One region of the Limnochorda sp. genome, then DNA from elsewhere that is predicted to be linked to it. Evidence: riboswitches for the same ligand, from Rfam matches in the RefSeq annotation. Region 1 holds a riboswitch; the other holds the start of a gene.

Region 1 (9,604 bases):
GTTGAGGCTAATCAGCATAGCTACGTCAGACTGGGGAGGGAGCACCATGTTTCGTCGAATCGATACGGTTTTCGTGCGTGTCCGGAACTTGGATGAGGCAGTGGCCTGGTACACCCAGCATCTGGGGCTGGAAGTGCGGTGGCGGCATCCGGGCGTGGCGTGCTTGAACCTTGGGGAGACCCCCCTGACCCTGTTGGAAGCCGGGGAGGCGTTCCATCCGGTGGAGGAGGCGCCTTTCAATTTCTACGCGCCGGACATCGAGGCGGCGTATGCCCGTCTCAGGGCCGCCGGCGTCCCGGTGGACGAGCAGATCACCGACGACGGTGGGGTGCGTTGGTTCGGCTTCCGCGACCCCGATGGCAACCGGCTCGAGGTGTGCTGGTGGCCCGAGGAGGCTTAAGAACCGCCCAGCCCTCCGGACGCTCGGAGGGCTGGGCGCGTTCAGGCACTGGCGGGCGGGGAAGGTGGATCTCCTCTACCGGAACGCAGATCAGGTGGCCCGAACCATTGAGGAGGTGTGGGCTGGCGTCTACCACCACGACTACGACCAGCAGCCGACCTTCGGCTTTTGCAGCACCATCTACCTAGGTGAGATCCAGATCTGCATCCCCCTCTTTGATCCAGAAGGTCTGATCGCCAGGTTGAAGGCCCGGGTGGAGGCCTACCCACCGCCCTTGCGGCACCGGGTGGTGGCCCAAGAGCTTTGGAACGCGGAGTTTGCCCTCGCTTTCGCAGAAGCCCACGCGGCGGCCGGAGATGTGTATAACACCGCCGGCTGCATGGCCCGGGTCGCAGGCTCGTTAACCCAAGCCCTCTTCGCGTTGAACGAGACGTACTTCCTGGGGGACAAGCAGGCCCCCAAGAGGTTGGCTCGGTTCCGGCTCTGCCCACGGGACTACCTTGGCCGGATCTCCCGACTCCTGGGCTGCCCCGGAAGGGACCAGGCTCAGCTTCAGGCGAGTGTGGAAGCCCTCCGTGAGCTCTGGGCTGAGGTGGTGGAGCTGGCCGGCGAGCTCTACAGGCCTCCCTTTCAGCTCTCGTCAGGTCACGGACCGACACCGGGAGGGCGCCCTGGAGGGCCGGCAGGAGGTGGGCCGGTTCCAGCCGAATGAGGGGCCACACCATGCTCGAAAGGTGGCTCTCGTCATGATTTGGGTCCGGCGATATGGGCTCCAGCTGGCGTGGCTGATCTCAGTGGTGGCCACCGCGGGCAGCATCTACGCGAGCGAAGTCCGCCAGTTTTTGCCCTGCACCCTCTGCTGGGTGGAGCGGATCTTCATGTTCCCCTTGGTCTTCATCCTGGGCCAGGCGGTCTTCCGGCGGGACCGCTCCGTGGCCGTCTACGTTCTGCCGCTCACCGCCCTGGGCGGGATCACCTCCCTCTACCACTACCTTATCCAGAAGATCCCCGCCCTGGAGCCGGTCGCCTTCTGCTCTGGGGTGCCCTGCTCGGTGCAGTACGTCAACTGGCTGGGTTTCGTCACCCTTCCCTTCTTGGCCATGGTCGCCTTCGGGATCCTGACGGCCCTCCTCGTGGTGATCCGGCAGGCCGCGCAGGACGAGGCCAGGGCCCTGCTCCGGAGCCGGGTGACGGGCCGGGAGCGGTGATCCGGTGGGGCCCGTGGCGATCCGGCGCATGCGCCTGGTGCCCGCGACCGCGGAGCTGGTCCGGGCTGAGCTGACCTCCAAGGTCGCCTTAGCCGAGGCTTTGGGGGCCGTGGTGCCGGCCAACTGGCCGCCCGAAGATTGGGCCGATGTGCTTCCTCTCTTCCTGGAGTTCCTGGAGGGCGAATCCCAGCACGTCGGCTGGTACGGGTGGTATGGCCTCCTCACCGACGCTCAGCCGGGAGCGTTGGTGCTTGCCGCGGGTGGCGGGTTCAAGGGCCCGCCCGAGGACGGCGAGGTGGAGATCGGTTATGCCGTGCTGCCCCAGTTCCAGCGCCGGGGGTATGCGACCGAGATGGTGGTGGCCCTCACCGCGTGGGCCCTCGCCCAGGCCGGCGTGGAACGGGTGATCGCCGAGGTCAAGGCCGAGAATCACCCGTCTCTGCGGGTGCTGGCCAAGGCTGGGTTCCAACTGGTGGGGGAGGGTAAGGAGCCGGGGAGCCTATGCTGGGTCTTCCAGCCGGAGTAGGCGGCCCGGACGTTCAGCCCCTCCCAGGTCGCCAGGCTGGCAGCCTTGCCGCCCCTTGGGGAGGTTGTTAGAATGAGGGCAGAACAACGGGGAGCTCACACGAGTGGGCTGAGAGGATGGGTAGTGTCCCATCGACCCTTTGAACCTGCTCCGGGTAATGCCGGCGTAGGGAAAATAGGCTGGTCAGGCCAGTCTTACCTCTCGCTGCCCCTCGCCTCCCCTTGCTAGGAGGCGTTTTCGCGTGTCTGGAGGTCTTCGCCGGTGGGCCCGCCGTCTGGGCCCGGTGCTGGCCGGCATCGCGCTGCTCTTTGCCTGCACCCTTCCTCTTGAGGCTCAAGAGAAGCCGAAGGTCATCGTCTACACCTACGACAGCTTCGCCAACTGGGGGCCGGGGGCGTACATTGAGGAACTCTTCGAGGCCCGCTACGATGCCGACTTGGTTCTGGTCGCCCCCGCCAGCAGCAACGAGATGCTCGCCCGGTTGATCCAGGAGATGGAGGCCGGGAACCGGCAGGCGGACGTCTTCATCGGCCTGGCCGACAGCGCCCTGCCCCGAGCTCTTTCTCGCAACCTCTTTGAACCGTATGATCCGGCCCTGATCCCCAACCTGGCCGGGGTTCCCGAAGAGCTCATGATCGACCCGACGGGGCACGTGATCCCCTTCGATCACGGTTACATCACCCTGGTTTACGACAGCGAAGCCCTCGCTCCCGACCAGGTGCCCACCACCTTTGAGGAGCTGACCGCGCCCCACCTGCGGCGCTCCATCATCGCCATCGATCCCCGGACCTCCTCGCCGGGCCACGCCTTCCTCATGTGGACCATCGCCCGCTACGGGGATCCGGGGTACTTGGAGTACTGGGAGCGGCTCTTGCCCAACCTGCTCACCATCGCCGGGGGTTGGAGCGAGGCCTACGACATGTTCCTGAACGGCGAGGCGCCCATTGTGGTCAGCTACAGCACCGACACGGCCTACTCCATGCTGACCGAGGGCCAGGCCCGGCAGCGGGTGCTCCTTTTGGAGGACCAGGGCTACCGCCAGGTGGAGGGGATGGCCATTGTCCGGGGCACCCAGGTGCCGGAGCTGGCCCACGCGGTCCTCGACCTGGTCCTCGATCCCGAGGTGCAGAGCCTCTTGGCCGTCACCAACTGGATGTTCCCGGCCAACAGCGAGGCCCAGCCGGATCCGATCTTCCAGGAGTATGCGGTGCTCCCGCCCCAGCCCGTCGCCTTGGCCCCCGAGGAGATTGAGGCGCACGACGCCCGCTGGCTGCGGGAGTGGGCCCGGGTCATCAGCCGATGAGGATCGGTTCGGCGCACCCGTGGGCGGGGGCGTGGCCTGTCCCCGCCCGGCGGGGAGGTTGGGGGCGCGGCGCCGTCCAGGTGGCCCTGGCCGCGCTCCCACTCCTCTTCCTTCTCTTGGTGCTGGTCTACCCTCTGGCCCTCGTCTTCGTCGAGGCCTTCACCGAGCGGGTGGCCGGGCAGGCAGTCTTCACCCTCCAGCGGGTGATGGCCGTCTGGTCCGACCCCTACTACCACCGCCTGCTGGCCTTCACCGCCCACCAAGCCCTCCTTTCGGCCGTGGCCAGCCTCCTCATCGGCCTGCCGGTGGCGTACCTCTTTGTCCGCTACGACTTTCCCGGGAAATCGTGGCTCCGTTCGGTGGTCCTGGTGCCGTTTGTTCTCCCGGCGGTGACGGTGGCCTTGGGCTTCATCTTGGTCTTCGGCAACAATGGGGCGCTCAACCGGCTGTTGGACAGCCTCTTGGGTTTCCGCATCCCCATCCTCTACAGTCTTCAGGGGATCGTGCTGGCCCACGCCTTCTACAACGCGCCCCTGGTGGTCCGGACGGTCCACGCCGCCTGGGAGGCCATCGATCCCTCCTTTGAGGAGAGCGCCCGGGCGCTGGGGGCGGGGCGGCTGCAGACCTTCCTCACCGTCACCCTCCCCATGATCGCCCCGGGGGTGGTCACGGGGAGCCTGCTCGCCTTTGTCTTCTCCTTCATGAGCTTCCCCATCGTCCTCGCCCTGGGTGGGGCCCGGCTGGCCACCATGGAGGTGGAGATCTACACTCAGGTCCGGGTGCTCCTCGATTACGGCACGGGAGCCGCCCTCGCCCTGGTGGAGACCCTCCTCTCCCTCCTCCTCACCTTCATCTACCTCCGGGTGGAGGCCCGCCTCAGGACCCGCTGGGTCCCCCTGCGCCGCCAGCCCACCGTGCCCCTCCGGTTTCGGCTGCGGCACACGCCCCTGCTCCTTCTGGCGGTGGTGGCCGGCGCCTTCTTCCTGGCACCCCTCGCGGCGGTGGTCTGGGATGCCCTCACCCGGGGGGCGGAGCATGGCCTCACCCTGCGGTGGTTTGCGATGCTCTTCAATCCCGGTCACCACGCCATCACAGGGGACAGCCCCCTCCAGGCCATCCTGAACAGCCTCCGCTTCGGGGTGGGCACGGTGCTGCTGGCGGTGCCCTTGGGGGTGCTGGCCAGCCTTGCCATCGGCCGCCTCCGCTGGCCGGGGCGGGACCTCTTGGAGCTCCTGGTCTTGACGCCCTTGGGTGTCTCGGGGGTGGCTTTGGGCTTCGGGCTCCTGCGGGCAACGGTCCGCTCCCCGCTGGCGGGCGGGGCCCAGTGGGCCATCGTGGCCGTCCACGCGCTCCTGGCTCTCCCCTTTGTGGTGCGCACCGTTCGGCCCGCCTTGGAAGCGCTCCATCCCTCCTTGCGCGAGTCGGCCCGGGCCTTGGGGGCCTCCCGCTGGCGGGCCCTGCGGGATGTGGAGCTCCCGCTCATCGTCCGCTCCCTTCTTCTGGGTGGGGCGTTGGCCTTCTCCATCAGCTTCTCGGAGATGACGGCCACCATCACGCTGGCGCCGCCGGGCCTTTCCACCATGCCCCTGGCGGTCTACCAGCTCCTCTCGGCCCGGAGCTTCGGCGGGGCGTCGGCCATGGCGGTTCTCCTCATCCTGGTGACGGGGAGCAGCTTTGTCCTTCTGGAGCGGTGGGGGGGTGGGAAGAGGTGAAGGGCTTGGAGCTGCGGGGGGTGAGCAAGCGCTTCGGCCCGGTGGTGGCCGTGGACCGGCTGGACCTGAGGGTGGGCCCGGGGGAGCTGGTGGCCCTCTTGGGGCCCTCGGGGTGCGGCAAGACCACCACCCTGCGGATGGTGGCAGGGTTCGAGCAGCCTGACGAAGGCCGCATCTTCATCGACGGGGAGGATGTGACCGGCCAGCCTCCCGAGCGTCGGGGGGTGGGGATTGTCTTCCAGAACTTCGCCCTCTTCCCCCACATGAGCGTGGCGGAGAACATCGGGTACGGCCTGGCCCTCCGGGGGGTTCCCCGGGCCGATCGCCAGCGGCGGGCGGAGGAGCTCCTGGAGGTGGTGGGGCTGGCCGGGCTGGGGGACCGGCGGCCCGAGGCCCTCTCCGCCGGCCAGCAGCAGCGGGTCGCCCTGGCCCGGTCCCTGGCCACGGAGCCGCGAGTGCTCCTCCTGGATGAGCCCCTCTCCGCGCTCGATGCGCCGGTCCGGCGCCACCTGCGGGCCGAGATCCGCCGGATTCAGCGGGAGTTGGGGATCACCACCCTCTACGTGACCCACGATCAAGAGGAGGCCCTGGCCACCGCGGACCGGGTCGCCATCATGCAGGCGGGCCACCTGGAGCAGGTGGACACCCCCGAAGGGATCTACCAGCGTCCCCGCACCCCCTTTGTCGCCGGCTTCGTGGGCGAGGGGAACCTCTGGGAGGCGGAGGTGTTGGGGCCAGCCCACCCCGACGGGAGCCTGACGGTGCGGGTGGGCGAGGCCGTTTGGCGGCTGCCCGCGCCCCGAGGGGAAGGGCCGTCGGGGCGCGGGAGCGAGGCCGGCCCGAGCCTGCCTGCCCCAGGCTCACGGGTCCACCTGGTGGTCCGGCCCGAGCGGATCCGGCTGGTGGATGCCGCCGCCTTCGACGATGGCCGCGAGTGGATCCGGATTCCAGCCCGCTTGATCGATGCCGAGTACTTGGGCCACTCGGTGCTGGTGGAGGCCCGCTTCGACGGTGGCCGGCTGCGGGCCCTGGTGCCCGCGGACCCGGGGGAGCTGCGGCGCCGCCAGGGCGAGGATCTCTTCTTCGCCTTCGAGCCCCGGGCCGTCTGGGTGGTGCCCCCGGCTCCAGCCTCTTCTCCCGCCTGAGCCAGGTCCCGCGGGCCCCGGCGCCAGGCGCCGGGCATGGCTGAGCCAGGAGCCTGGGGACCGTTAGAGAAGCTTATGGTAACGATCTGGCGGCGTGCGGCCCCGGCCGCCAGTGGCGAGGGCGGGAAGGATGCAACGGCCAGATGTGGAGGCGGGGCGGAAGGGCCCTTCCGTCCCCGGTTCCCTCGTTGACGGTTTGCGGGAGGCTCTGGCGAGGCGGGAACGGCGCCTGCTGGGGTGGGAGCGGTATGCCCGGACGGCGGTCCTCTTGCCGCTCTTGCAACGGAACGGCGAGTGGCACCTCCTTTTTGAGGTCCGGGCCCAGACCCTCCGGCGCCAGCCGGGAGAGGTCTGCTTTCCTGGGGGGTTCCTCGAGCCCGAGGACGCCAGCCCTGAGGCGGCGGCCGTTCGGGAGACGAGCGAGGAGCTCAACCTGGATCCCAAGACGATCCAGGTGGTGGGCCCTCTGGATGTGCTCATCACCCCCTGGCGGCTGATCATCTACCCCTTCGTGGGGGTCCTGCTGGATCCGGAGCAGATCGATCCGGCCCGGGAGGAGATCGAGCAGGTCTTCACCGTGCCCCTGACCGAGATCCTCCGGGCCACGCCGGACGTCCACCAGATTCGGATCCGGCTGGAGCCGCCGGATCACTTCCCCTTCGAAAAGATCCCCGGCGGGCGGGCGTACCCCTGGCGCCAGACCGACCATCCCGAGCTCTTCTTTGAGTTTGAGGGTCACGTGGTCTGGGGCCTGACGGCTCTGATCCTGGACCATTTCCGGAGCGTGGTGAGGGAGGTGGCGCCGTGAGCGTGGCTCGAGTGGAGGTTTCAGGCTGCATGATCGAGTGCGTGGAGGGCGACATCACCGCCCAGCCCGATCTGGAGGCGATCGTCAACGCCGCCAACGCCCAGCTCATGCCCGGTGGGGGCGTGGCCGGGGCGATCCACCGGGCGGCAGGACCGGGGCTGGCCGAGGAGTGCCGGCCTCTGGCCCCCATCCGGCCCGGCCAGGCGGTGATCACCAGCGGGTACCGCCTGCCCAACCGGTACGTGATCCACTGCCTGGGGCCCGTCTACGGGGTGGACGAGCCGGCCGCGGACCTCTTGGCCTCCTGCTACCGGAACGGGCTCCGCCTGGCGGAGGAGCGGGGGATCGCCTCGGTGGGCTTCCCCGCCATCTCCACCGGGATCTTCGGCTATCCCTTGGAGGAGGCGGCTCAGGTGGCTATCCGGACGGTGGTGGAGGCCGCCCCCAAACTCCAGGCGGTGAAGCGGGTCCGGTTCGTCCTGTGGGGGGAGGAAGCTTTCCGGGTGCACGCGTCCGTTCTCCACGAGGTGGCGGGGCCGACGGCGTGAGGGTGCCCCGGCAACGGGGCGCGACAAGGAGGTCTGTATGGGAAAACGAGGCCTGGAGAGCAGGGATCTGCTCAAGATTCGACTGATCGGCGATGTGGACATCTCCCCCGACGGGGAGCGGGTGGTGGCCGTGATCCAGGAGGTGGACCCGGAGGCCAACAGCTACCGGCGAACCCTGCATCTCTGGCAGCGGGAGCGGGGGCTCCAGCCCTTCACCGCGGGGAAGGAGGACAGCCACCCCCGCTTCAGCCCCGACGGGACCTGGATCGGCTTCATCTCCAAGCGGAGCGGCCAGCCCCAGCTCTGGCGGATCCCGGTCATGGGCGGTGAGGCCCAGCAGGTCACCCGGATCGAGGGCGGCATCCGGGACTTCGCCATCTCGCCTGATGGAAAGCGGGTGGCCGTTCTGGCCAACCTGGGCCGTGACGGGGTCCAGCCGGAGAAGAGGGAGCAGGCGAAGGAGCGGGAGCTGGAGGCCGACCTCTACCGGAAGCACACCCAGGGGGTCAAGGTGATCGAGCACCTCTACCACAAGATGGACGGGGAGGGCTTCTACGGGCACCGGGCGCCCCAGGTGGTGGTCCTGAACGCAGACGGTTCCGAGCCCCGCCAGCTCACCCAGCTGCCCTACCGCTACGGGGGGCTCGCCTGGTCCCCGGACGGGACTGAGATCTACACCGCCGTCAACCGGGAGCCCGACTTCGACCGGCACCCGGACCGGCAGCACATCTGGGCCATCCCCGTCGACGGCGGCGAGCCCCGGCGGCTTTCACCCCTGGAACTAGGGGCGTGGGCGCCCGTGCCCTCCCCCGATGGCGCGTGGATCGCCTTCCTGGCCAACGACCCCAAGGAACTGGGCTACGACAACACCAAGCTGTACCTGGTGGGCCGGGATGGCCGGGGCTTCCGTTGCCTCACCGCCCACCTGGACCGGACCATGAGCAACAGCACCGTCACCGACCTGGTGGGTCCCGGGCGGGGCGAGCCCCAGTGGTCCCCCGATGGCCGCTTCATCTATGTGCTCTCCTCGGCCTTCGGCTTCACCGAGGTGCTCCGGATCGACGTGGCCACGGGCGAAGCGGAGACCGTCGCCGGGGAGGGGAAGGCGGCCTACGCCTTCCGGCTGGACGGCCAGGGCCGGAAGCTGGCCTACACCGCCGCCACCTTCGAGCACCCGGGGGAGCTCTACCTGGCGGAGGAGGGGCGGGAAGAGCGGCTGAGCGGGGTGAACGACGCCTTCTTTGAAGAGGTGGCCGTCTCCCGGCCCATCCGATTCGAGGCCCAGGCCGAGGGCGGGCCGACGGTGGAGGGCTGGGTGATCCCGCCCTTGCCGGGCGGGCAGCCCCTGGAGCCGGGCCGGAAGGCCCCCACCATCCTCCAAATCCACGGCGGGCCCATGACCCAGTACAGCCCCACCTACTTCTTTGAGTTCCAGCTGCTGGCCGCCCAAGGGTGGGGTGTGGTCTTCACCAACCCCCGGGGCAGCCTGGGGTACGGCGAGGCCTTCTGCCAGGCGATCCGGGAGGAGTGGGGCAACAAGGACATGGCCGACGTGATGGCCGGCCTCGATGAGGCCATCCGCCGCTTCGACTGGATCGACCCCGACCGGCTCGGAATCACCGGCGGCTCCTACGGCGGGTACCTGACCAACTGGATCATCGCCCACACGGACCGCTTCAAGGCGGCTGTCTCGGGCCGGAGCGTGGCCGAGTGGCGGGCCATGGTGGGGACGGGGGACTTCGGGTGGGCTTGGACCGAGCGCTTCGGCAACGCCTACCCCTGGGGGCCGGACGATGAACGCTACCGGCAGCAGAGCCCCATCACCTACGCGTCCAACATCACCACGCCGCTCTTGATTGAGCATCAGGAAGGAGATCTCCGGTGCCCCATCAATCAGGGGGAGATGCTCTTCACGGCCGTCAAGGCGGCGGGGAAGGCGCCGGTCCGCTTTGTG
Region 2 (21,573 bases), on a different contig from region 1:
CCAGGAGGGTGCCCGTGTCTTCCGGGAAGGCCACCAGGGTGGGCAGATCCCCGGGGAGCTGGCCCAAGCCCTCCTCCACCAGCGCCGCCAGCCGCCGCTCCAACCGAGAGAGGTCCGCGTACTCCTCTGGCTCCAGCCGCTGCTGGATGGCCACCAGGCCCACCTGGCGCATGCCCTCGCCCCCTCCTCCGGCCGCCTCGCCGGCGGCCCCCTTTAGGGCTTCGCCTCGGCCCTGGCCTCCCCTCCCGGGACGACCCACTGGTAGAGGCCCATGGCTATAAGGAAGAGCCCGTAGGCCGTGCGGAGGCCACTGGGGTCCACCCGCTGGGCCAGGAGCGCGCCAAGGGCCGCGCCCACGACAGCCGTTGGGAAGACCCGCCGGGCGACGGCCCCGTCGAAGGTGCCCTGCCGCCAGTGCTGGAAAGCGGCCAGCGCCGCCAGGGGCAGGAAGGCCAGGAGGACCGCGCCCTGGGCTGTCTGCTGGGTGAAGCCCAAGAAGAGGACCAGGACAGGAACGACCAGCTTGCCCCCACCCACCCCCAGGCCGCTCAACACACCCATGGCCACCCCCAGGGCGGCCCCCACTAGCGGCCCCATCAGCCCGTCACCATCCGGAAACCGGCCACCACCACCACCGCCGCGAAGAGCCGGCGGAGGAGCCGGTTGGGCAGGCGGGGCGTGAGCCATGCGCCCAGAAGCCCCCCGGCCGCACTGCCAGCGGCCAGGGGCCAGGCCTCCGCCAGCGGAACGGAAGCGCCCAGCTGGTAGAAGAAGAGGCTGATGGTGGACGTGATGAGGATGACCACCAATGAGGTGCCGTGGGCCACCCGCTGCTCCAGGTGCAGGACGTCCACCAAGGCTGGGACCAGAAGGGTGGACCCCGCGGCCAGCAAGCCGTTCAGCAGGCCCACCAGCAGACCGACGGCCGGGCCCAGGGTGCCTCGCTCCACAGGCCTCCCTCCCCCCATACCCTTCCCCGGGAAAGAGGCCCTCAGGCAGGATCAAGGCGCTCCTGAGGCAAGGTCAGCGGATGAACTGGGCGATGGCATCCATCAGCTCGTCGATGGCCTCCTGGCTGCCATCTTCGTGGACGGCCCGGGCCACGCAGCCGCGGGTGTGGTCTTCCAGGAGCAGGAGCCCTACTTTCTCCAGGGCCGCCCGGGCCGCCGACACCTGGATCAGGATGTCGACGCAGGACGCGTCTTCCTCGATCATCCGTTGAATCCCCCGGATCTGCCCTTCGATCCGCCGGAGGCGCTGGGTCAGAGCCTTCTTGTCCCGCTCCCGGTACTCCCCGTGGCCGCCGTGAGGCCGCTGGCCGGCCTGGCCCGCCATGGCTCCAACCTCCTCGAAGATACCATCTACCGGTATATGGTCATATCCATGGTATGAGTCTAAAAGGCGATTGTCAAGGTGATACCCCCGGCGCCAAGCGTGCCTCGAACCTGGCTCCGCGGAGGGTGGCGGGGTCCCGTGCGACGGCCCGGCCAGCCACACGGAAAGGCCCTGGGACCGATCCCAGGGCCGAGAAGGGCGCATCCATGGGCGCGGCGAAGACCAGCGCCCGGCTCCGAGCGCTGGTCGAGGACGGTTCAGCTCGAGGGCGCCTCCAGCTCAGGCCTCCCGCTGGTGGGCCTGCTCCGCCTGGAGGGCCCGCTCCAAAGCTTCCAACTGGCGGCCCAGCTCCCGCTGGCGCTGACCCAACCGGATGAGGTAGCCGAAGAGAATCACCCAGAGCAACAGGTACGCAGCGACTAAGAAGGACAAGCGGCCTTCCTCCTCCGCGGGTCTGGCACGCTCCTGCTCAGGCGTTGGGCAGGGCCGGCTCGTAGTGGGCCGGGCACTGCATCAAGAGCTGCTCGGCCACCAAGGTGCCGCTCGCCTCCCAACGGCCCTCGACGATAATGGGCGCCCCGGCGGCGAAGGTGTCCGGCCGCGCGCCGTGGTAGACGGCCGGAATCCGGTGGCCCCCTTCCTGCACCTCGAAGGTGAGCACCATGCCCACGGGGTCCCACTGGATGGTGTCCGGCGCCACCTCGCCGTTGATGCGCAGAAACCGGCCTTCCAGCTCGGGCCTCAGGGCGACGGCCTCGGCCACGGTGTAGTAGTACATCCCCGTGTTGGCGATGGCCGTGGAGATGAGGTACCCGAGCGCTGCCACAAAGAGTGCGCCGACGATGGCCAAGCGGATCTTCCGGTTCACCCGAGCGCCTCCCCAAAAGCGCAGCCCTAGCGGCGACGCGTGTTCTTAACGAGATTCGCTCGTATTATAAGAACCTGACCCCGCCTGGTCAATCGGAGGCCCCGGGATGGGCTAGGCCGGGGCCGTCTCCGGCTCGCGCACGTAGACGGCCTGGGCGATCCGGGAACCGACCGTCCGCTCTTCACTCCCCACCTGGAGCACCATGGGCTCGTCGAAGGGAGGCTTGCGGATCACCCGGATCTGCTGGCCGGGCGTCATGCCCACCTCCGCCAGATAGCGCAGGAGCTCCGGATCCTCCTCGTCCACCCGCGTGATGACGAACTCCTGCCCCTCTTCCGCCTCCTGCAGCAGGAAGTCATGGAGGGGCGCCACATTCCCCTCGGCATCGGGAATGGGGTAGCCATGCGGGCAGGTGGTCGGATTGTCCAGGATCCGGGCAAACCCTTGAATCACTTCGGCAGGGAGGGCGTGCTCCATCCGATGGGCCAACGCGTCGACCCGGTCCCAAGGGATCTCCAACACGTCGGTCAGGAACCGTTCGGCCAGCCGATGACGTCGGATGATGTCCAAAGCGGCGGCCTCACCGGCCTTGGTAAGGGACACCCCCGAGTACTCCTTGTACCGGACCAAACCCTCCTGGGCCAACCGCTGGAACATGTGGGTCGTGGAAGCAGCCGAGACGTTGAGCCGGCGGGCGATCTCGCTGGTGGTCGCCGTGCCGTTCTTGAGCGTGGCCCGGTAAATGGCGGCGAGATAGTCCTCCACGGAGCGGCTGAGCGCCACGGCACTCCCTCCCCTTGCACCGTTCATCTTACCACGGCCTCACTCCTCCGACCAGCGCCGGCGGCGCGCGGGTGCTCCCCCACCGGGCGTGTGCTATACTGGTCCCGTACATGCCATGGTCCCGGCTTCGCCGGCCTTTGCAGGAGGCGTTCCACGTGACGGTCCAATCCCCTTCAGCCCCCGGCTCCTGGTCACCGCCCCGCTGGCTGGGCCTGATCACCGCGCTCTTGATCCTTTTGGGCCTGTACTTTGCCCTGGTCTACGCCCCGCCGGAGCGGACCATGGGCGATGTCCAGCGGATCTTCTACTTCCACGTGGCCTCGGCCTGGAATGCCTTTTTCGCCTTCTTCGTGGTGGCCGCCAGCAGCATCGGCTACCTGATCACCCGCACCCCCCGCTGGGACCACATCGCCCACGCCTCCGCGGAGGTGGGGGTGCTCTTCACCACCTTGACCCTCATGGGCGGCACCCTCTGGATGCGCCCCATCTGGAACACGTGGTGGACGTGGGATCCCCGCCTCACCACCACCCTGATCCTCTGGTTCATCTATGTGGGCTACCTACTCCTCCGTTCCCTCACCGAGGGCGCCGAGCGGCAAGCCCGGTACGCGGCCATCTTTGGGATCATCGGCTTCATCGATGTGCCCATCGTCTACCTGTCGGCTGTCTGGTGGCGGACCATCCACCCCTCGCCGACGGAGACCAGCTTCGCCTCGCCCATGGTCCACGCCCTGGTGATCAACGTCCTGGCCTACACCGCCCTCTACGTCTTCCTGACCCTCTTCCGCAGCCGCCAGCTCCGGCTGGAACGCCGGATCCGGGAGCTTCGCGAGGCCCTGCGGTAACCCCGGGGGGGCGCGGCCGTGCCCCTGGCGGCCCCCGGGCCGGGCGGCAACGCCCCCAGCGGATGAGGGCGGCGGCCCCGGAAGGTTTCGACCGCCTGAAAGAGAGAGCCCCGGCCGGAGCCGGGGCTCTCTCTGCGCTTGGGGTGACTCAAGCCATGGCAGCAATAATGGCGTCGGCCATCTCGGAGGTGCCGACGGCGGTGGGATCGTTGGGATCCGCCTTGAGGTCATAGGTGACCGACCTGCCCTCGGCGATCACCCGGGCCACCGCCTGCTCGATCCGGTCCGCCGCCTCCCGCTCGCCCAGGTGCCGGAGCATCATGACCCCGGAGAGGATGATGGCCGTCGGGTTCACCTTGTTCAGGCCGGCGTACTTGGGGGCGGAACCGTGGGTGGGTTCGAAGAGGGCCACCCCGTCGCCGATGTTGGCCCCCGGGGCCATCCCCAGGCCGCCCACGAGGCCGGCCGCCACATCGGACAGGATGTCCCCGTACAGGTTGGGCATGACCAGCACGTCGTAGGCCTCGGGCTTCAGGACGAGCTGCATGCACATGTTGTCGACCAGGCGTTCCTCGTACTCCACCCGGCCCTCGTACTCCTTGGCCACCTCCCGGCCCACGTGGAAGAAGAGCCCGTCGGTGTACTTCATGATGTTGGCCTTGGCCACCGCGGTCACTTTCCGCCGGTTGTTGGCCAGCGCGTACTCGAAGGCGTACCGGATGATCCGCTCGCTCCCCGTCCGGGAGATGGGCTTGATGGAGATGGCCGCATCCTCCTGGATCTTGGCAGGGGCCCAAGAGCGGATGGTTTGGGCCTCAGGGCTGCCAGCCTCGAACTCGACGCCCGCGTACAGATCCTCGGTGTTCTCCCGCACAATGACCAGATCCACCTGGTCGTAGCGGGACCGGACACCGGGATAAAGCTTGCAGGGCCGGACGCACGCGTAGAGGTTCAGCTCATGCCGGAGCGCCACGTTGACACTGCGGAAGCCGGTGCCGATGGGTGTGGTGATGGGACCCTTGAGCGCGACCCGGTTGCGCCGGATGGAGTCGAGGACGCTGTCGGGCAGGGGGGTGCCGTACTTCTCCATGACGTCGGCCCCCGCCTCCTGGACCTCCCACTCAATGGAAGCCCCCGAGGCGTCGATCACCCGGCGAGCCGCCTCCACCAGCTCGGGGCCCGTCCCGTCCCCCGGGATCAGGGTCACACGATGAGCCATCCAGATCTCCTCCTGCCGAGTCCGATGTGCGCGAAAAAGGCCTCGATTGACGCACCAACAGTTATCGTTTCTTCCTCCTGGGAGTGGTTCCTGCCCCGGGACAGCGCCTGCCCCGCCCGGCGGGACGGAAGGGAGGATCGGGCTGGCTCACGAAAAGATCCGGAGCGCTGTCATCCCAAGAAGCGTGGTCCAGGCCAAGCTCCCGCCCACGCCCACGCCCCACACGCCCAGGGCCTCCAGCGCTGGCACGGGCGCACCCACCGCCCGGAAGCCGCGCAGGCGCCGGAGGCTCGGCTGCAGCTCCCGGAAGATCAGGCTCGTCCCGTAGGCCGAAACGGCCAACCAGGCGATGAGGGGGAGGAGGTATCCACCCATGGGACCCGCTCCTTTTGTCTGCCAGCCCTCAGGAGGAAGGGAGGGGTGCCATGGTCCAGGCCGGCCGACTATGGTACAATCGTAGTATAGCCGGTATCAGGGGAGAAGGGCTAGTAGGGATGGGGGCTTTTTTCTGTCATGGAACTGCTTCAGCAGTTCTTTCGGACCAATGAAATCGTCATTCTCTTCGGTTACGGCCTGGTCTTCTTTGTCATGGGCTTTTCCATCTACCTGGAAGCCCGCCGCCCGAGCCAACTCCGCCTCGCCCGCCATCTCCCCTTGCTGGGACTCTTCGGCATGATCAACGGCGTCGCCGCCTGGGGCCAAGTCTTCATCCCCATCCAGCGGACCTACCTGCCGGAGGCTATCGTCGCCGGCCTGGAAGGCCTGATGGCCATTCTTCTGGCCCTCTCCTTCGCCTTCCTCTTTAGCTTCGGCGCGCGGCTCCTGGCCGAGACCCGCCCCCGCCTGGGGTTCTTGCCCTGGCTGGGCTGGGTGGCTTTCGCCGCCTGGTTCGTCGCCTTCGTCTGGTCCGGCCTGCGGGAAGGCGCGACGGGGATCCGGGGCTGGCTCCTCCTGAGCGACGTCTGGTCTCGGTACCTCTTGGGCTTTACCGGCTCCATCCTGGCCGCCTGGGGGCTTGCGGAGCAGCGGGCCCAGTTCGATGAGATGGGCTTGGGCCACCTGGAGCTCCACCTGGGGTTGGGTGTGGTCGCCTTCTTGATCTTTGCCTTGAGCGGCGGCCTGGTGGTGCCGGCGGCCACCTTCTTCCCGGCCAACCGGCTGAACGACGCCGCCTTTTTCGCGTGGTTCGGCATCCCGGTCCACGCGCTCCGGGCCCTGGCGGGCCTGGCCATCGCCTACGTGACCATCCGCCTCTTGGAGCTGTACGACGTGGAGGCCGCCCTCCAGCACGAGACCCACCAGCGGATGGTGGCCGTTCTCAACGAGCGGGACCGGATCGCACGGGAGCTGCACGACGGCGTCATCCAGCAGCTGTACGGGGTGGGCCTCCACCTGGAGAGCTCCCTCTACCTGCTGGAGAAGGCCCCCGACGAGGCCCGCCGCCAGATCCGGGAGAACATGGACCGGCTGGACCAGGCCGTCAAGGACATCCGCCGGTACATCACCGGCCTGCGGAGTTCGGGAGAAGAGGCGGCCCCCCTGCCGGCCCGCCTGCGGCGACTGGCCGACGAGTTCCGCCGCACCTACCCCGTCGAGGTGCGGGTCCAGGTGCGGCGGGTCGGCCGGACCAACCTCTCCCCCGAGGCGGTGGAGCACGTGGTCCAGATCGCCCGGGAGAGCATGACCAACGCCGTGCGGCACGGCCAGCCCCGGGTGATCACCGTCCGCCTGGAGGGGACGGGCCAGGGGCTGGTGGTCTCCATCGAGGACGACGGCCGCGGCTTCGATCCCAACGGGGTCGTTCAGCGGGAGGACGGCCGGGGCCATGGCCTGCCCAACATGCACGAGCGGGCCGCCCTCATCGGGGGGCGCCTCGAAATCTGGAGCCGTCCGGGTGAGGGGACCCGGGTGACGCTCATCCTATCAGGTGGTGATGAGGCCCGTGGAAACCATTCGTATCCTGATCGTTGACGACCACGAGGTGGTCCGGATCGGCCTCAGGTCTCTCTTGGAACGGATCGGCCAGTTCGAGGTGGTGGGCGAGGCAGCGTCCGCCCAGGAGGCCATCGAGCTGGCCCGGTCCCGGAAGCCCGACGTGGTGGTGATGGACATCCGGATGCCCGACGGTTCGGGGATCGAGGCATGCCGCGCCATCCGCTCGGAGAACGAAGCGATCAAGGTGATCATGCTCACCTCCTACACCGACGACGAGGCCATCTTCGCCTCGGTCATGGCCGGCGCTTCCGGCTACGTCCTCAAGCAGATCGGCAGCCACGAGCTGGTGGAGGCGATCCGGACCGTGGCCGCCGGGGGCTCCCTCCTGGACCCGTCCATCACGGGGAAGGTGCTGGAGCGCATGCGGGGCATGACCCGGGAGCAGCAGCATGAGAAGCTGACCGACCAGGAGCTCCGGATCCTGCGCCTCATCGCCGATGGGCGGACCAACAAGGAGATCGCCGAAGCGCTCTACTTGAGCGAGAAGACGGTGCGGAACTACGTCTCCAGCATCCTCTCCAAGCTGAACCTTTCGAACCGGGCGGAAGCGGCCGCCTACGCCGTCCGGCGCCACCTCTTGGACGAGCCGGATCCCTTCCTGTGAGTCCATGGGCTGAGCCCGTCCTGCTCCGGATCGGGCCCGTGGCGATTCGCTGGTACGGCCTCCTCTTGGCGCTGGCCATCCTCCTGGCCACCGGGGCTCTGGCCGCCCTCCTCCGCCGGCAGGGCCACCCCCGGGCCTGGGATGAGGCCGTCTCCCTGGCCCTGGCCGTGGGTCCCCTGGGCCTGGTGGGGGCTCGTTTGGCCTTTATTCTTCAGAATTTTCCTCTCTTTCTTGGTGACCCCGGCCGGATGGTCGCCATCTGGGAGGGGGGCCTGGCCCTCCACGGGGCCCTGGTTGGGGGGCTCCTGGCCCTCGCCTGGCGGGAGCGGCGCAGCGGGCGCTTTCTGCGCCGGGCCGACGAGCTCCTCACCGTCCTCCCCCTGGCCCAGGCGGTGGGCCGGTGGGGCAACCTCTTCAACCGGGAGCTCCTGGGCCGTCCCACCCAGCTCCCCTGGGGGGTCCTCGTCGAACCGGCCTACCGGCCCGCCCCCTTCGCCGCCAGCGCCGCCTTCCATCCCGTCTTCCTGTACGAGTCCCTCGCCTGCCTGGCCCTCTTCGCCCTCCTCTGGCGGCGGGCCGTGGCCGCCGGGGCAGAAGGGCCCAAGAGCCGGCCGGGCCTGCAGGTGGCCTGGTACCTGCTGGGCTACGGGGCGATCCGGTTCGTGGTGGAGTTCCTCCGGATCGGCGAGCCTGTGGCCTGGGGGCTCACCCTGGCCCAGTGGGTCAGCCTGGTCATGGTGGCCGGCGGCGGGGCCCTCCTCGGGTGGGCCCGTCCGGCTCCCAGGGGATCCAGGCTCAAACCCCGGCCCTAGAGTTCGATCACCTGTTCAAAGAGGAGCAAGGGAAGGACCAGAAAGATCAGGTCATAGGCGGCCAGGAGCTGGAACCAGTGGCGCCAGCCGGCGGGGTCCAGGTTCAGGAGGAGGCCCTGGGTGATCTGCACCACCCCCAAGACCACCGGCACCAGGATGGGAAAGAGCAGGACGGGGAGCAGCATCTCGCCGGACCGGGTGCCGGCCGCCAGGGCCCCAAGGAGGGTGCCCGCCAAGGTGAAGCCGACACTCCCCAAGAGGATGGCGGCCAGAAAGAGATGGAGGCCGCCAGGCAAGGTCTGGCCCAGAAGGACGAAGAAAAGCGGCAGGACGATGGCCTCGGTGAAGAGCAAAAGGAGCAGGTTCGAGAGGGCCTTGGCGTAGAAGACGGTGCTCCGGTCCATGGGGACCAGCATCATCCCCCAGAGGGCGTGATCTTCCAACTCTTTGGTGAAGCTCCGGTTGAGCCCCAAGACCCCGGCGAAGAAGACGGCCACCCAGAGGATCCCGGGAAAGAGGGGCCGCACCTCACTCCGGGCCGGATCGAGGCCGAAGCTGAAGATCACCACCACCAACAGGGCGAAGACAAACATGGCGCCCAGGAGCTCCTTGCTCCGGGCCTCCACCACCAGGTCTTTCCAGGCGAGGAGCACCACTCGCCGCAAGGCCGCCACCGCCCGCCCCACCTCCTAGCCCCGTCCCAACCCGGAGCCCACCCGCTCCCGGTACCAGCGGCGGAGCCACCCAGCCTCCCGGCCTGGCGGCACCGCCACTCCGTCCACCAGCCGGCCCCGGTCCAAGAGGACGGCCCGGTCCACGGGAAGGGGGCTTCCCCCTGGCTCCAGCTCGTGGGTGACCACCACCACCGCCGTCCCCTGGGCGGCCAGGCGCTCCAAGAGCCCGTTCAGGAGGGCGCACCCCTCCTGGTCCAGGGCCGTGTAGGGCTCGTCCAGCAAGAGCAGCTGGGGGCTGTGGACCAGAGCCCGGGCCAGGGCCAGGCGCTGGCGCATCCCCCGGGAGTAGGTCCGGACCGGCTCGTCCCCGAAGAGGGCGAGCCCCACCAGCTCCAGCAGCTCCGCCGCCCGCTTCCCCGCCTGGGGCACCCCGTAGAGGCGGGCGTAGAGGGTCAGGTTCTCCCGGGCGGTCAGGCTCAAATAAAAAAGGGTCGGCTCCAACACCACCCCCACCTGGGCCCGGACCGACGGGTCGTCGCCCGCGGGCCGGCCCCCGATCCAGACGCGGCCGGAGGAAGGTTTGAGAAGGGTGGCCGCAATCCGGAGCAGGGTGGATTTTCCCGCCCCGTTGGGCCCCAAGAGGGCCACCCGCTGGCCTCGTTCCACCTCCAGATCCACCTGGTGGAGGATGGGGCGGTGGCCGATCTGCTTGGAGATGTGCTCCAGGCGGAGCATGGGTTGGCTCACAGCTCGTGGTCCCCCGTCCTCATCACCCGCCAGCCCTCGGCCGCTCCGCTGGCCAGCCGGCCGCCCGGCGGAGGGGCGAGCCTCCGCCGATGGCCGCAGCGACCGTCAGGCGCCGGCTCTTACCGGTGGGCTTCGGCATCTTCCTCCTCGGGGATCAGCCCGTGCTGAAGGGCGTAGGTCACCGCTTGGGCCCGGTTGCGCAAGCCCAGCTTGGCCAGGATGTTCCTCAGGTGGTTTTTCACCGTGTTGGCCGAGATGTTCAACTCCTGGCCGATCTCCTCGTTGGTGGCCCCTTTGCTCACAAGGCGGATCACCTGGAGCTCCCGCTCGGTGAGGCTCCGGTGGCTTCCCGGCTTGGGCGTCGGGGGCAGCCGGGACCGGGAGGCCGCCGAGCGGTCCCGGAAGCCGCGCATCAGCTGGGTGGTGAGGCTTCCGGAGATGGGGATCTCACCCCGGCACGCCCTTCGGATGTAACTGAAAAAGAGCTCGGGCGCCAGATCCTTCACCAAGTACCCCTGGGCGCCCGCCTCCAGGGCGGCGATCAGGTCCGCCTCCCGCTCTGAGGAGGTCAAGATCAAGACCCGCACGTCAGGCTGCCGGCTCCTCAGCCGGCGGGTCGCTTCCACCCCGTCCATGCCCGGGAGCTGCAGGTCCATGAGGACCACGTCGGGCTCACAGGCCGCACAAACCTGAAGGGCCTCCTCACCGGAGGCCGCCTCCCCCACCACCTCCATGTCCTCTTGGGTGGAGACCAGGCTGGCGATGCCGCGACGCACCAGTTCGTGGTCGTCCACGAGACAGAGCCGGATCTTTTGGTCCATGGAAGCCTCCCCCTCACCCTAGCAACCCCATTATCTCAGACCCAAATGGCGAGGTTCGAGGGAGGATCTTCCCCCAGGGCAAGGACAAACGTCCCGGAGCCGGGCCCGGGACGGCCCTTCCCTGGCACGAACTGGCAACCGCGGCGCCCCAGCGCGCGGCCGGCCCTGCCCCCAGGCGCGGGCGGCTCAGCTCTGGGGCGACCGGACCTGCTCGATGCTCCGCTCCAACGCCTCCCAGGCGAGCGCGGCGCACTTCACCCGGACGGGGAACTTGCTCACCCCCTGCAGGGCGACCAGATCACCCAGCCGCTCGTCCTTGGCCGCCTCCGCATCCCCCCGGAGCATTTGGTGGAAGCGCTCGGCCAGCTCCAGGGCCTCATCCAGGGAGAGCCCCCGGATCCGCTCGGTCATCATGGACGCGGACGCCTGGCTGATGGAACAGCCCTGCCCCTCGTAGGTGATCCCCTCCACCCGGCCGTCGGGGCTGGTCTTGAGAAAGAGCTCGATCCGGTCACCGCAGGAGGGGTTGGTCAGGCGGATGGTGGCCGCGGCATCCTCCATGCGCCCCTTGTTCCGGGGGTGCTGGTAGTGCTGGAGGATGACCTCCCGGTAGAGGGCTTCCAAGGGGTTAGCGTCTGATCCCATGGGCGAAAAACTCCTTTGCTCGCTCGATTCCCCGCGCGAGCGCATCAATCTCCTCGGGCAGCGTGTAGACGTAGAAGCTGGCCCGGGCGGTGGCGGGCACGCCCAGCGCCTCCGTGAGGGGCTGGGCGCAGTGGTGGCCCACCCGGATGGCGATCCCTTCCTGATCCAGCACCGTGGAGAGATCGTGGGGGTGGATCCCCTCCACGTTGAAGGCGATCACCCCGCCCCGGGGGGGCTCGGGACCGTAGATGGTCACCCCGTCCACCTCCCGGAGAACGTTCAGGGCGTAGCGGACCAGCTCCTGCTCGTGCTGAAAGACCGCCTCCATACCCAGATCATTCAGGAAGTCGATGGCCGCCGCCAGACCCACCGCGCCGGCCACATCAGGGGTGCCCGCCTCAAACTTGTGGGGGAGCTCGGCCCAGGTGGCCCGCTCCAGATCCACCTCGGCGATCATCTCACCCCCGGCCAGGAAGGGCTCCATGCCCTCCAGGAGCTCCCGCTTCCCGTAGAGGAACCCGATCCCCATGGGGGCCAGCATCTTGTGGCCCGAGACAGCTAGGAAGTCGCAGTCCAGGGCCTGCACGTCCACGGGCATGTGGGGGACGCTTTGGGCCCCGTCCACCAGGACGGGCACCCCCTCCCGGTGGGCAGCCTGGACGATCTCGGCCACGGGGTTGATGGTGCCCAGCACGTTGGAGACGTGGGTCAGGGCGACCAGCCGGGTCTTGGGGGTGATGAGGCGGTCCAGGTCGGTCACATCCAGGGTCCCGTCGGGGTTCATGGGGATGTAGCGGAGGCGGGCGCCGCTCCGGCGGGCGGCCAGCTGCCAGGGGATGAGGTTGCTGTGGTGCTCCATGGGGGTGAGGAGGATCTCGTCCCCCTCCCGGAGGCGGGCCCCGTAACTGTAGGCCACCAGGTTGATGGCCTCGGTGGCGTTCCGGACGAAGATGATCTCCGCCGGCTCCCGCGCGTTGATGAAGCGGGCCACTTTGGCCCGGGCCTCCTCGAGGGCCTGGGTCGCCCGTTCCGAGAGGGTGTGGAGCCCCCGGTGCACGTTGGCGTTCTGTTCCCGGTAGTAGCGGTCCACCGCCTCGATGACGGCCAGAGGCTTCTGGGAGGTGGCCGCCGAGTCCAGGTAGACCAGGGGACGCCCGTTCACCTCCTGGTTGAGGATGGGAAAGTGCCGCCTCACCGCTCTGGCGTCCATACCCACCAGCCTCCCCACGGTCTCAGGGTATCCGAACTTGGCCCCAAACGCGCCGCGCAGGGCGCACCCGTCGGGCACGCCCTGCGCGCGGCCATCTCGCCTGGACTACTCAAGCCGCTTGGCGATGAGCCGGGCCACGCTCTCGCGGGCTGCCTCCACCGGGATCTCCTGGAGCAAGGGGTCGAAGAAGCCTTGCACGATCATCCCGATCGCCTGCTTCTCCGTCAGCCCCCGGCTCCGCAGGTAGAAGACCTGCTCCTCATCCACTTGGCCGGAGGTGGCCCCGTGCCCTGCCTTCACGTCGTCCTCGTCCACGTAGACACTGGGCTCCGCGTCGGCCCGGGCCTCGGCGCTCAGAAGCAGGTTGTCCTCGTGCTGCTGGGAGTCGGCCCCCTTGGCCCCTCGCCGGATGTAGCTCTTCCCCTGGTAGATGCTGCGCGCCCGGTCGGTCAACACGCCCCGGCCCAGCATCTCCGCCTGCGACATGCGGCCCCAGTGGTCCACAAAGGTAAACAGGTCCATGTACTGGTCGCCGTTGCCGAAGAAGACCAGCAGGTGCCGGGCCTGGCTCCCCTGGCCGTCGAGGCGGGTCTCGAAGCGGGAGATGGTCCGCTGGCCGCCAAACTCACCCACGCTCCAGTGGACCTGGGCATCCTGCTCGAGCCAGGCGCGCCTCAGGGTGATGTTCGTGGTTTGCCGGCCCCAATCCTGGAAGGTGGCGAAGGTGACGCTCGCCCCCTGGCGGACGATCACCTCCACGACCCCCAGGTGGAGCCGCTCCTGGCTGTCCTGAGAGGTGGCCCCCTCCACCACCGTCACCCGGCTGTTGGGCTCCGCGACCACCAGGGTGTGGGGGAAGAGGTAGGCGTCACCGTCGAGGGCGTGCTGGAAGAGCTGGATGGGAAGCTGCACCTCAACCCCTTGGGGGACGTAGATGAGCCGCCCGCCCGCCCAGAGGGCCCCGTGGAGGGCCTCCAGCTTGCCCTGGTCCGGCGTCACGGCCCGGGTCATGAAATACTCCTTCAGGATCGCCTCGGCCTCGTGGACCGCCTGGTCCATCTCCAGGAGGAGCACCCCTTGCCGGGCCAGGGCCTCATCCAGCGTGTGGCGGGCCACTTCGCTCCCCACGTGGACCAGCACGCCCGCCAGCTCCTGCTCTCCGCCCAGGAAGGGGTTGACCGCCTCCAAGGCCGCCTCCCGGGTGGCGGGGCTCAAGCCCACGTTACCGTTGGCCTGGGCCTTGCTGTTGACCGAATAGCCCGCCAGGGGCAGATCATCCAGACGGGTCCACCGGCCCCGGGGCCACTCGTGGCGCTCGAAGGCTTCCCAGGCCTGCAGGCGGCGCTCCCGGAGCCAGCCGGGCTCCCGCCGCATCTCCGACAGGGCGGCCACCTGCTCGCGGGTGATGGCCGCCTGGGTGCTGACATCGGCCATGGTTACGCCCCAACCTCCTGACGCAGCCACTCGTAGCCCTTGGCCTCCAGCTCCTCAGCCAGCTCCGGCCCGCCGGACCGGACAATGCGGCCGTTCATCATGACGTGGACCACATCGGGCTTGAGGTGGTGGAGGATCCGCTGGTAGTGAGTGATCACCAAAGCGCCGAACTCGGGCCCCCGGAGCGCGTTGACGCCCCTGGCGACCACCTTGAGCGCGTCGATGTCGAGCCCCGAGTCGGTCTCGTCCAGAATGGCCATCTTGGGCTCGAGCATGAGGAGCTGGAGGATTTCGTTGCGCTTCTTCTCGCCGCCCGAGAAGCCCTCGTTCAGGTAGCGGCCGGCGAAGCTCTCATCCATCTCGAGAAGCTCGAGCTTCTCCAGCATCTTCTTCTGGAAGTCGAGGAGAGAAATCTCGTTGCCGGGCCCCCGCACCGCGTTCATGGCCTGCTTGATGAAGTTGGCCACGGTGACCCCCGAGACCTCGGCCGGGTACTGGAAGGAGAGGAAAAGCCCAGCCCGGGCCCGCTCATCGGGACCCATCTCCAGCAGGTCCTCACCGTTGAAGAGGACGCGGCCCTGGGTAATCTCGTAGTGCGGGTGGCCCATCAGGGCAAAGGCCAAGGTGGTCTTCCCGGAGCCGTTGGGGCCCATGAGCGCATGGAGCTCGCCGCCCCGGACCTCCAGGGAGACACCCTTCAGAATCTCGTTCCCTTCCACTGCGACGTGTAGATCCTCGACCTGGAGAGTGACAGCCAAGTCCGGTCCACCTTTCCGTCCGCTCCCCGCCACCGGAAGCGGCAGGGTAATCCCGAGTGAAATAGTTGCCTTTCTTCCCGACCCAGTATAACACCGCGCGGACCGGTGTCAAGGGTCCACTGGTCACCCTTTCCTGCTCCGCCGGGCCGCCCCTTCCCCTCCCCCGAAAAGGGCCGCCAGGCCACCTCCTGCCCAAGGCTCCCGGTTCGGGTGACGCGGCGCGCGCCCGTCTCGAGAAGGCCCGGACCTAGAGGAGCCCCAGGGCCTGGAGCCCGTACCCCGGCCGGCCCAGGCCGTAGAGCATCAGGTAGGTGAGGGGGCCGGTCACCGAGACGAAGAGCCAGACGGGGTAGGCCCACCGGCCGAAGGCCCGGTGCTTCGGGTAGCGGTGGCGGAGGCCGAGAATGAGCGTGATCAGCACCAAGGGCGCGCCCACGGTGGCCGCCAGGGTGTGGAGGCCGAGGATGACCAGGTAGACCAGCCGCAGGGTCCCGTCGCCCACGAAGGGGGTAGTGCCGAAAAGGGCCGACTTGGCCAGGTACAGAACCAGGAAGATCGCCTGCAGGAAGGTGGCCAGCAGCATGAGCCGCCGGTGCGTCGGGGTGTCCCGGCCGGCGATGGCCCGCCGGGCCCGGACGATGACCACGGCGCTGGCGGCGTTGATGAGCGCGTTGACCGATGCCAGGAGAAAGGCTGCTTCCACAGGGAACCTCCTTCGCCAGGACCGCACGGGAATGGTTCTTCTCGCGAAAGAGCCCTCCTGCCTGGGAGCGGGCCCGCCCAAGCCCCCCGGACCAGCTCCCTCTCCCGGTCAGCCCTGCCGGCCACGGATCCCGGGTCGGGGGTGCCGGTTGACGCCCCCGCCGGATCGGACTACCATACCCCTAAGCCGGCCCCGTGGCCGGCCAAGCCGGGGGGTGCCCTTCGGGGCTGAGAGGGAATCACCCAACCCTTGGAACCTGATCTGGGTCATGCCAGCGCAGGGACGGCTTCCATCGGTTTTTCCCTCCCCGCCGTCTGGGTGGCAGACGGCCCCCCTCTGCAGGAGGGAATCCCAGTGAGCTCTTCTCCCACCGGCCTGCTGGCGACAGCGGCCGCCATCCTGGAACGCCTTCGGCAAGAACGGCCTCTGATCCACCACATCACCAACCTGGTTGTCACCAACACCACCGCCAACGCCACCTTGGCCATCGGCGCCTCGCCCGTGATGGCCCACGCGCCTGAAGAGGTGGCCGAGATGGCCCGGGCGGCCCGGGCCCTGGTCCTGAACATCGGAACCCTCTCCCGGGAGCAGGTGGAGGCCATGCTCCTGGCCGGCGAGGCGGCGGCGGAGGCGGGGGTGCCCATCATCCTCGACCCGGTGGGCGCGGGCGCCACCGCCTACCGGACGGAGACGGTCCAGCGCCTCCTGGACCGGCTGCCGGTCACCGTCCTCCGGGGCAACGGGGCGGAGGTGGCCATCCTGGCCGGCGGCGAGGCGACGGTCAGGGGGGTGGACGGGGTCCAGGCGGGGGACGTGGCCACCCTGGTCCGCACCTTGGCCCAGGAGCGGCAGCTGGTGGCGGCGGCCACCGGCGCCACCGACTGGGTGAGCGACGGCCGGGCGGTCCTGGCGGTGGAGAATGGCCACCCGTGGCTCCAGCTGGTGACGGGCACGGGCTGCATGGCCACGTCGGTGGTGGCCGCCTTCGTGGCTGTCCATCCCAACCCCTTGGAAGCGACCGCGGCCGCCCTGGCCGCCTTCGGCCTGGCCGCCGAGCAGGCCGCCCAGGAAGCCCAGGGCCCGGGCACGCTGCAGGCTCGTCTTCTGGACAGCCTCCACGGCCTCACCCCCGCCCAGCTGGCCCAAGGGGCGCGGCTGAGGAGGGTGGCTTAGATGGCCGGCGAGAGCGGCCGGGCCTCCTCCTTGCGCCCGCTGGATCCCAACCGGCTCCGGCTCTACGTGGTGACCGACCGGGCCCTCGCCCGGGGCCGCTCGGAGGTGGAGGTGGTCCGGGCGGCCCTGGAGGGCGGGGCGACCGCGATTCAGCTTCGGGGGAAAGACTGGAGCAGCCGGGAGCTCTACCGGGTGGGCCGGGAGCTCCGCCAGCTGACCCGGGAAGCGGGCGCCCTCTTCGTGGTGAATGACCGCCTGGACATCGCCCTGGCCGTCGAAGCCGACGGCGTGCACCTGGGCCAGGAGGACCTGCCTTTGGCGGAAGCCCGGCGTCTGGCGGGGCCTCACCTGCTCATCGGGATCACCGCCGAGACGGTGGAGCAAGGGGTGGCCGCCCAGGAGGAGGGCGCGGACTACCTGGGCACTCGGGCCATCTTCGCCACCCCCACCAAAGCGTACCGGGAGCCCATGGGTCTGGACGAGCTGGCCCGGCTGGTCCAGGCGGTCCAGATCCCCGTGGTCGCCATCGGCGGGATCCACGCCGGCAACGCGCGCCAGGTTCTGGCCACGGGGGTGGCCGGGCTGGGGGTGGTCTCGGCGGTGGTGGCCGCCGAGGATGTCCGGGCCGCGGCCGCGGAGCTGGCCGGGCTCATCCAAGCCGAGAGGGGCGAGGCCTGATGCCCGCTGAGTTCGATCTGATCGCCCGCATCCGCCGCCAGGTGGGGCCGCCGGGTCCTGGCGTCCTCCGGGGCATCGGGGACGACACCGCCGTCCTCACCCTGCCGGGGGGCAGCCTGCTGGCCAGCTCCGACGCCCTGGTGGAGGGGATCCACTTCCGCCTGGACCTGATGGACCCCCGCCAGCTGGGCTGGAAGGCGCTGGCGGTCAACTTGAGCGACATCGGCAGCATGGGGGGCCGGCCCCTCTTCGCCCTCATCACCCTGGGCCTCCGGCCGGGCCTCGATGAGGCCTTCGTGGAAGCACTCTACGACGGCCTCCTTCGTCTGGCCCGGGATCACGGCGTCCAGGTGGTGGGTGGCGACACGGTGACCAGCCCTGAACGCCTCTTCATCGACGTGGCCATCCTGGGCGTGCCCGGCCCCGGGCAGCCCCTCTTGCGGAGCGGCGCCCAGCCCGGCGATCGGGTGGGGGTGACGGCCCCCCTGGGCGCCTCCGCCGCGGGGCTGGCCTGGCTCCTGGCACACCCCGGCCCCCTCCGGGCGCTCCCTCCCCCGGACGCCCGGGCGGTGGAGGCCTGCCTCCGGGCCCACCGGGAGCCCGAGCCCCGGGTGCGGGCCGGCCAGCTCCTGGCCGCCTCCCGAGGGGTGCGGGCCATGATGGATGTGAGCGACGGGCTGGCCTCGGAGGTGCACCACCTGGCCCGCGAATCGGGCGTGGGCTTCCGCCTCTGGGCCGACCAGGTCCCCATCGCGCCCGAGGCCCAGGTGGTGGCCCGCCTGCTGGACCAGGACCCCTGGGCCTGGGCCCTGGGCGGCGGGGAGGATTACGAGCTCCTCTTCACCTACGATCCGGCGGTGGAAGACCGGGTGCAGCAGGCCCTGGCCGAAGCGGGGCTGGCCCTCCACACCCTGGGGGAGGTGACCCCGCCTGAGGCAGGCATCACCCTGGTGCGGGACGGGCGGGAGGAGCCCCTGGCCGCCACTGGCTGGGTCCACCGGCCCGATGCCGTTCCCTCGTCCAACGTGCCGACGTAAGGAGGGGTGATCATGGTTCCCGCGCCTCCCCCGGGGGATCCCGGGGGCGAGCTGACGCTGCACCTCCCGCCCAAGGGCCGGGAAGGCCCGCCCACCGAGGGGGACGCCCGGCCCCCCATCGCCCTCACCATCGCCGGCTCCGACTCGGGCGGCGGGGCTGGGATCCAGGCCGATCTCAAGACCTTCACTGTGCTGAGGTGCTACGGCATGTCGGTGGTGACCGCCATCACCGCGCAGAACACCCTGGGCGTCCAGGCGTCCTCCGCCCTGGACCCGGAGCTGGTCCGGCAGCAGATGGACTCGGTCTTGGGCGACATCGGGGCCGACGCGGCCAAGACCGGGATGCTGGCCAACGCCGGGGTGGTGGAGGCGGTGGCGGACGGGGTGCGGGCTCACGGGCTGTCGCCCCTGGTGGTGGACCCGGTGATGGTGGCTAAGGGGGGCGCTCCCCTCCTCGCGCCCGAGGCCCGGGAGGCGGTGATCCGCCTGCTCCTGCCTCTGGCCACGGTCATCACCCCCAACCTACCGGAGGCCGAAGCCCTGACGGGCCTGCGCCTCGAGACCCCCGAGGCGGTGCGGGAGGCGGCCCGGCGGCTCCACGACCTGGGGCCCGCCTGGGTGGTGATGAAAGGCGGCCACCGGCCGGGGCCGGTGGCGGTCGATGTGGTCTACGACGGCCAGAGCTTCCACGAGTTGCGGGCGCCCCGGATGGAGACCACCCGGACCCATGGCACGGGCTGCACCTTCGCGGCGGCCATCACCGCCTTCCTCGCCCAGGGCCGGCCGGTGCTGGAGGCCATCCAGCTGGCCAAAACCTTCGTCACCCGGGCCATCGAGACCGCGCCCGCCATCGGCGAAGGCCACGGCCCCACCAACCACCTCTGGCCCCTGGCGGAGCCGGGTTGGCCCCCATCGGCGCCGCCGGGCGGCTAGCGGAGGGGTTCACCCCGGATGGCAGCGAGAAACTCGCCGGCGTACACATCCAGCAGCTCGCACCGGTCCGGATCGAGCTTCCGGTTGTGGGCCACCCGGTTGCGGAGCTCCCGGAGGTCGGTGAAGCGGCGCATCACCCACTCCTTGGAGCGGAAGATGGGCTGGAAGAGCTCTTGCCAGTTCCGGTCCTCCAAGATGATGGCCAGGTAGTCGCCGAAACTGGCGTACTCCAGAAGAGGGGTCTCTTGCTCCACTTGGGCCAGGGCGGCGGGGAGCCCGGCCAGCTCATCCTGGCGGCGGGACTCACACCGCTTCCGGACCGGGGTGGGCACCCGCCGCTCCCACCAGTCCGGGCCGGTGCGGGCCAGCTCCCGGGTAAGGAAGGCCCGCAGCTCATCCTCCAGCTCATCGAGGATGATGGCCGGGCGGACCTGGACCACCAGGTCCATGGAGGTGACGATGCCGTACCCCTCGTCGCAGGCCACCAGGACCGCGTGGTGCTCATCCAGGAGGCGGAGGAGCCCGCTCAGGCTCCGGTCGGGCTCCACCACCGGCAGGGGCGGGCTGCAGACCTGGCCCACGCTCCGCCGGGCCAGCTCTACCCGGAGGTCGATCTCGCCCTCTTTTTCCGCCACCTCCCAGTAGAGGTGGCGGACATCGGCGGCGACAAAGGTGCCCACCAGCTCCCCGTCTTGGACCACGGGGAGCTGCGCGTAGCCGCTCTGATCGAGCAGGCCGATGGCGTAGAGGACCGGCGCCCGGCTCTCCACCACCACCGCCGGATACTGCATGACGTCTCGTGCCCGCACCCTGATCCCGTCCCAAAGGGTTCTTGGCTCAGGGTTTCGCTTCCGGGCAGGTCCCCTCCTTTACCGGGGGCGGCCGGCGGTGGCGGCCCGGGCCCACCCCTGGCGGCCGGCCAGCCACCCGTACGCCGCCCGCCACAGGCCCAGGATGACCAGGTTGGTGCCCAAGACCACCAGCGCGAAGGTCCAGACGATGGGCCGCTGGAGGATCCAGCTCCGGAGCAGGAGGCCCACAGGCCAGGCACCCCCCCAGGTGAGCCAAGCCCATTTGATGGCCTCCAGGGGCCGGGCAGCCCGCTCCGGCCGGAGGGTGCCCAGGAGCAGGCCCATCCCCAGCCAGGCCAGGGCGAAGGGGGAGGCCGCCCCGACAGCCGTCCCCAGGCTCACCTCCAGCCCGTGGCTCGCCCGCCCCAGGGCGCCGAAGAGAAGGAAGGCGAGGAGATCGCCCACCACCAAGACCACGTGCTGCACCGGCACAGCCTTCGCCTCCTCGCGGATCTGACGGGCGCGCCAGCCACGGGCCGCACCGCTCGTCCCGCGCTTCGCACCCATCAGCCAGGGGCCCAATCCCAACGACGAGTGGGTCTCGTTCTTCTTTCCCCGTGGACGGGAGAAGGTCCTGGCTAGGCGGGGGCCCTTTGGAGGAGGGCGACCACCTCCACGTGCGCGGTCCGGGGGAACATGTCCACCGGCTGCACGTGGACCACCCGGTAGCCCCGGGTCACCAGGTGGGCCAGGTCCCGGGCGAGGGTTTCGGGGTTGCAGGAGACGTAGACCAGCCGCTCCACCTCAGCCGCCGCCAGGGCCTCCAGGGCTTCAGGCCGGACCCCGCTCCGGGGCGGGTCGACCACGGCCACCCGGGGGCGGAAGCCTGCCGCCACCCGACGGGGGAGCCACGCCTCCAGCCGGGCCGCGGCGAACCGGGCGTTGGGGACGCCGTTCCGCTGCGCGTTGGCCCGGGCGTCGGCCACCGCCTGGGGGTTCTCCTCCACCCCCCAGACCAGACCGGCCCGCTGGGCCAAAAAGAGGGTGATGCCGCCCACACCGCAGTAGCCGTCGAGCACCGTGTCGTCGGGGGTGGGATCGGCCAGCTCCACCGCAAGCCGGTAGAGGCGCTCGGCCTGGACCCGGTTCACCTGGAAGAAGGACTGGACACCCAGGCGGAAACGGAAGGGCCCGAGGCGTTCCTCCAGGTAGGGCCGGCCCCAGAGGAGCCGCTCCTCCGGGCCCAGGATCCGGTTGGTCCGCTCAGGCTGGACGTTCTGAACGATGCCCACCAGCTGGGGCAGCCCCTCCACCAGCCCTTGGATCACCGCCTCGGGAACGGGCTCGGGGGTCCGGGTGACCAAGGCGAGCAAGAGCTGGGCCGGATCGACCGCCTCCCGGACCACCAGGTGCCGCAGGTCCCCCTCATGGGTCGTCGCATCATAGGGGACGAGGCCCGCCTCCTGGGCCAGACGGCGGGCCAGCTGGGCCGCCCGGACCACCGCCTC

The links. A riboswitch is a leader RNA that binds a small molecule or an ion and turns the genes downstream of it on or off. The one in region 1 is predicted to bind thiamine pyrophosphate.
Region 2: linked by a shared signal. The riboswitch ahead of thiM (hydroxyethylthiazole kinase) and the one ahead of FWJ67_RS10010 (thiamine ABC transporter substrate binding subunit) in region 1 are both predicted to bind thiamine pyrophosphate.

Annotation. Positions count from the first base shown of each region.
Region 1 is NZ_VSCV01000040.1:693-10,296, reverse strand. Features, by position in the region: gene FWJ67_RS10030 (VOC family protein) at 47-400, shown strand; gene FWJ67_RS10025 (DUF4037 domain-containing protein) at 465-1,112, shown strand; gene FWJ67_RS10020 (disulfide oxidoreductase) at 1,147-1,608, shown strand; gene FWJ67_RS10015 (GNAT family N-acetyltransferase) at 1,613-2,134, shown strand; TPP riboswitch at 2,212-2,323, shown strand; gene FWJ67_RS10010 (thiamine ABC transporter substrate binding subunit) at 2,376-3,437, shown strand; gene FWJ67_RS10005 (ABC transporter permease) at 3,434-5,149, shown strand; gene FWJ67_RS10000 (ABC transporter ATP-binding protein) at 5,146-6,294, shown strand; gene FWJ67_RS09995 (NUDIX hydrolase) at 6,425-7,102, shown strand; gene FWJ67_RS09990 (macro domain-containing protein) at 7,132-7,650, shown strand; gene FWJ67_RS09985 (S9 family peptidase) at 7,688-9,604, shown strand, end outside.
Region 2 is NZ_VSCV01000011.1:17,301-38,873, reverse strand. Features, by position in the region: gene FWJ67_RS05790 (carbon-nitrogen hydrolase family protein) at 1-172, opposite strand, end outside; gene FWJ67_RS05785 (sulfite exporter TauE/SafE family protein) at 214-597, opposite strand; gene FWJ67_RS05780 (sulfite exporter TauE/SafE family protein) at 597-950, opposite strand; gene FWJ67_RS05775 (metal-sensitive transcriptional regulator) at 1,024-1,335, opposite strand; gene FWJ67_RS05770 (CcmD family protein) at 1,615-1,767, opposite strand; gene FWJ67_RS05765 (cytochrome c maturation protein CcmE) at 1,805-2,203, opposite strand; gene FWJ67_RS05760 (metal-dependent transcriptional regulator) at 2,315-2,986, opposite strand; gene ccsA (cytochrome c biogenesis protein CcsA) at 3,142-3,831, shown strand; gene FWJ67_RS05750 (isocitrate/isopropylmalate dehydrogenase family protein) at 3,980-5,050, opposite strand; gene FWJ67_RS05745 (hypothetical protein) at 5,198-5,425, opposite strand; gene FWJ67_RS05740 (sensor histidine kinase) at 5,564-7,021, shown strand; gene FWJ67_RS05735 (response regulator) at 6,993-7,649, shown strand; gene lgt (prolipoprotein diacylglyceryl transferase) at 7,646-8,461, shown strand; gene FWJ67_RS05725 (heme exporter protein CcmB) at 8,458-9,135, opposite strand; gene FWJ67_RS05720 (ABC transporter ATP-binding protein) at 9,151-9,882, opposite strand; gene FWJ67_RS05715 (response regulator) at 10,002-10,703, opposite strand; gene sufU (Fe-S cluster assembly sulfur transfer protein SufU) at 10,890-11,348, opposite strand; gene FWJ67_RS05705 (cysteine desulfurase) at 11,332-12,558, opposite strand; gene sufD (Fe-S cluster assembly protein SufD) at 12,664-13,992, opposite strand; gene sufC (Fe-S cluster assembly ATPase SufC) at 13,995-14,750, opposite strand; gene FWJ67_RS05690 (DUF420 domain-containing protein) at 14,998-15,453, opposite strand; TPP riboswitch at 15,654-15,753, shown strand; gene thiM (hydroxyethylthiazole kinase) at 15,808-16,626, shown strand; gene thiE (thiamine phosphate synthase) at 16,627-17,304, shown strand; gene thiL (thiamine-phosphate kinase) at 17,304-18,341, shown strand; gene thiD (bifunctional hydroxymethylpyrimidine kinase/phosphomethylpyrimidine kinase) at 18,354-19,274, shown strand; gene FWJ67_RS05665 (CBS domain-containing protein) at 19,271-20,083, opposite strand; gene FWJ67_RS05660 (DUF3054 domain-containing protein) at 20,144-20,557, opposite strand; gene rlmD (23S rRNA (uracil(1939)-C(5))-methyltransferase RlmD) at 20,704-21,573, opposite strand, start outside.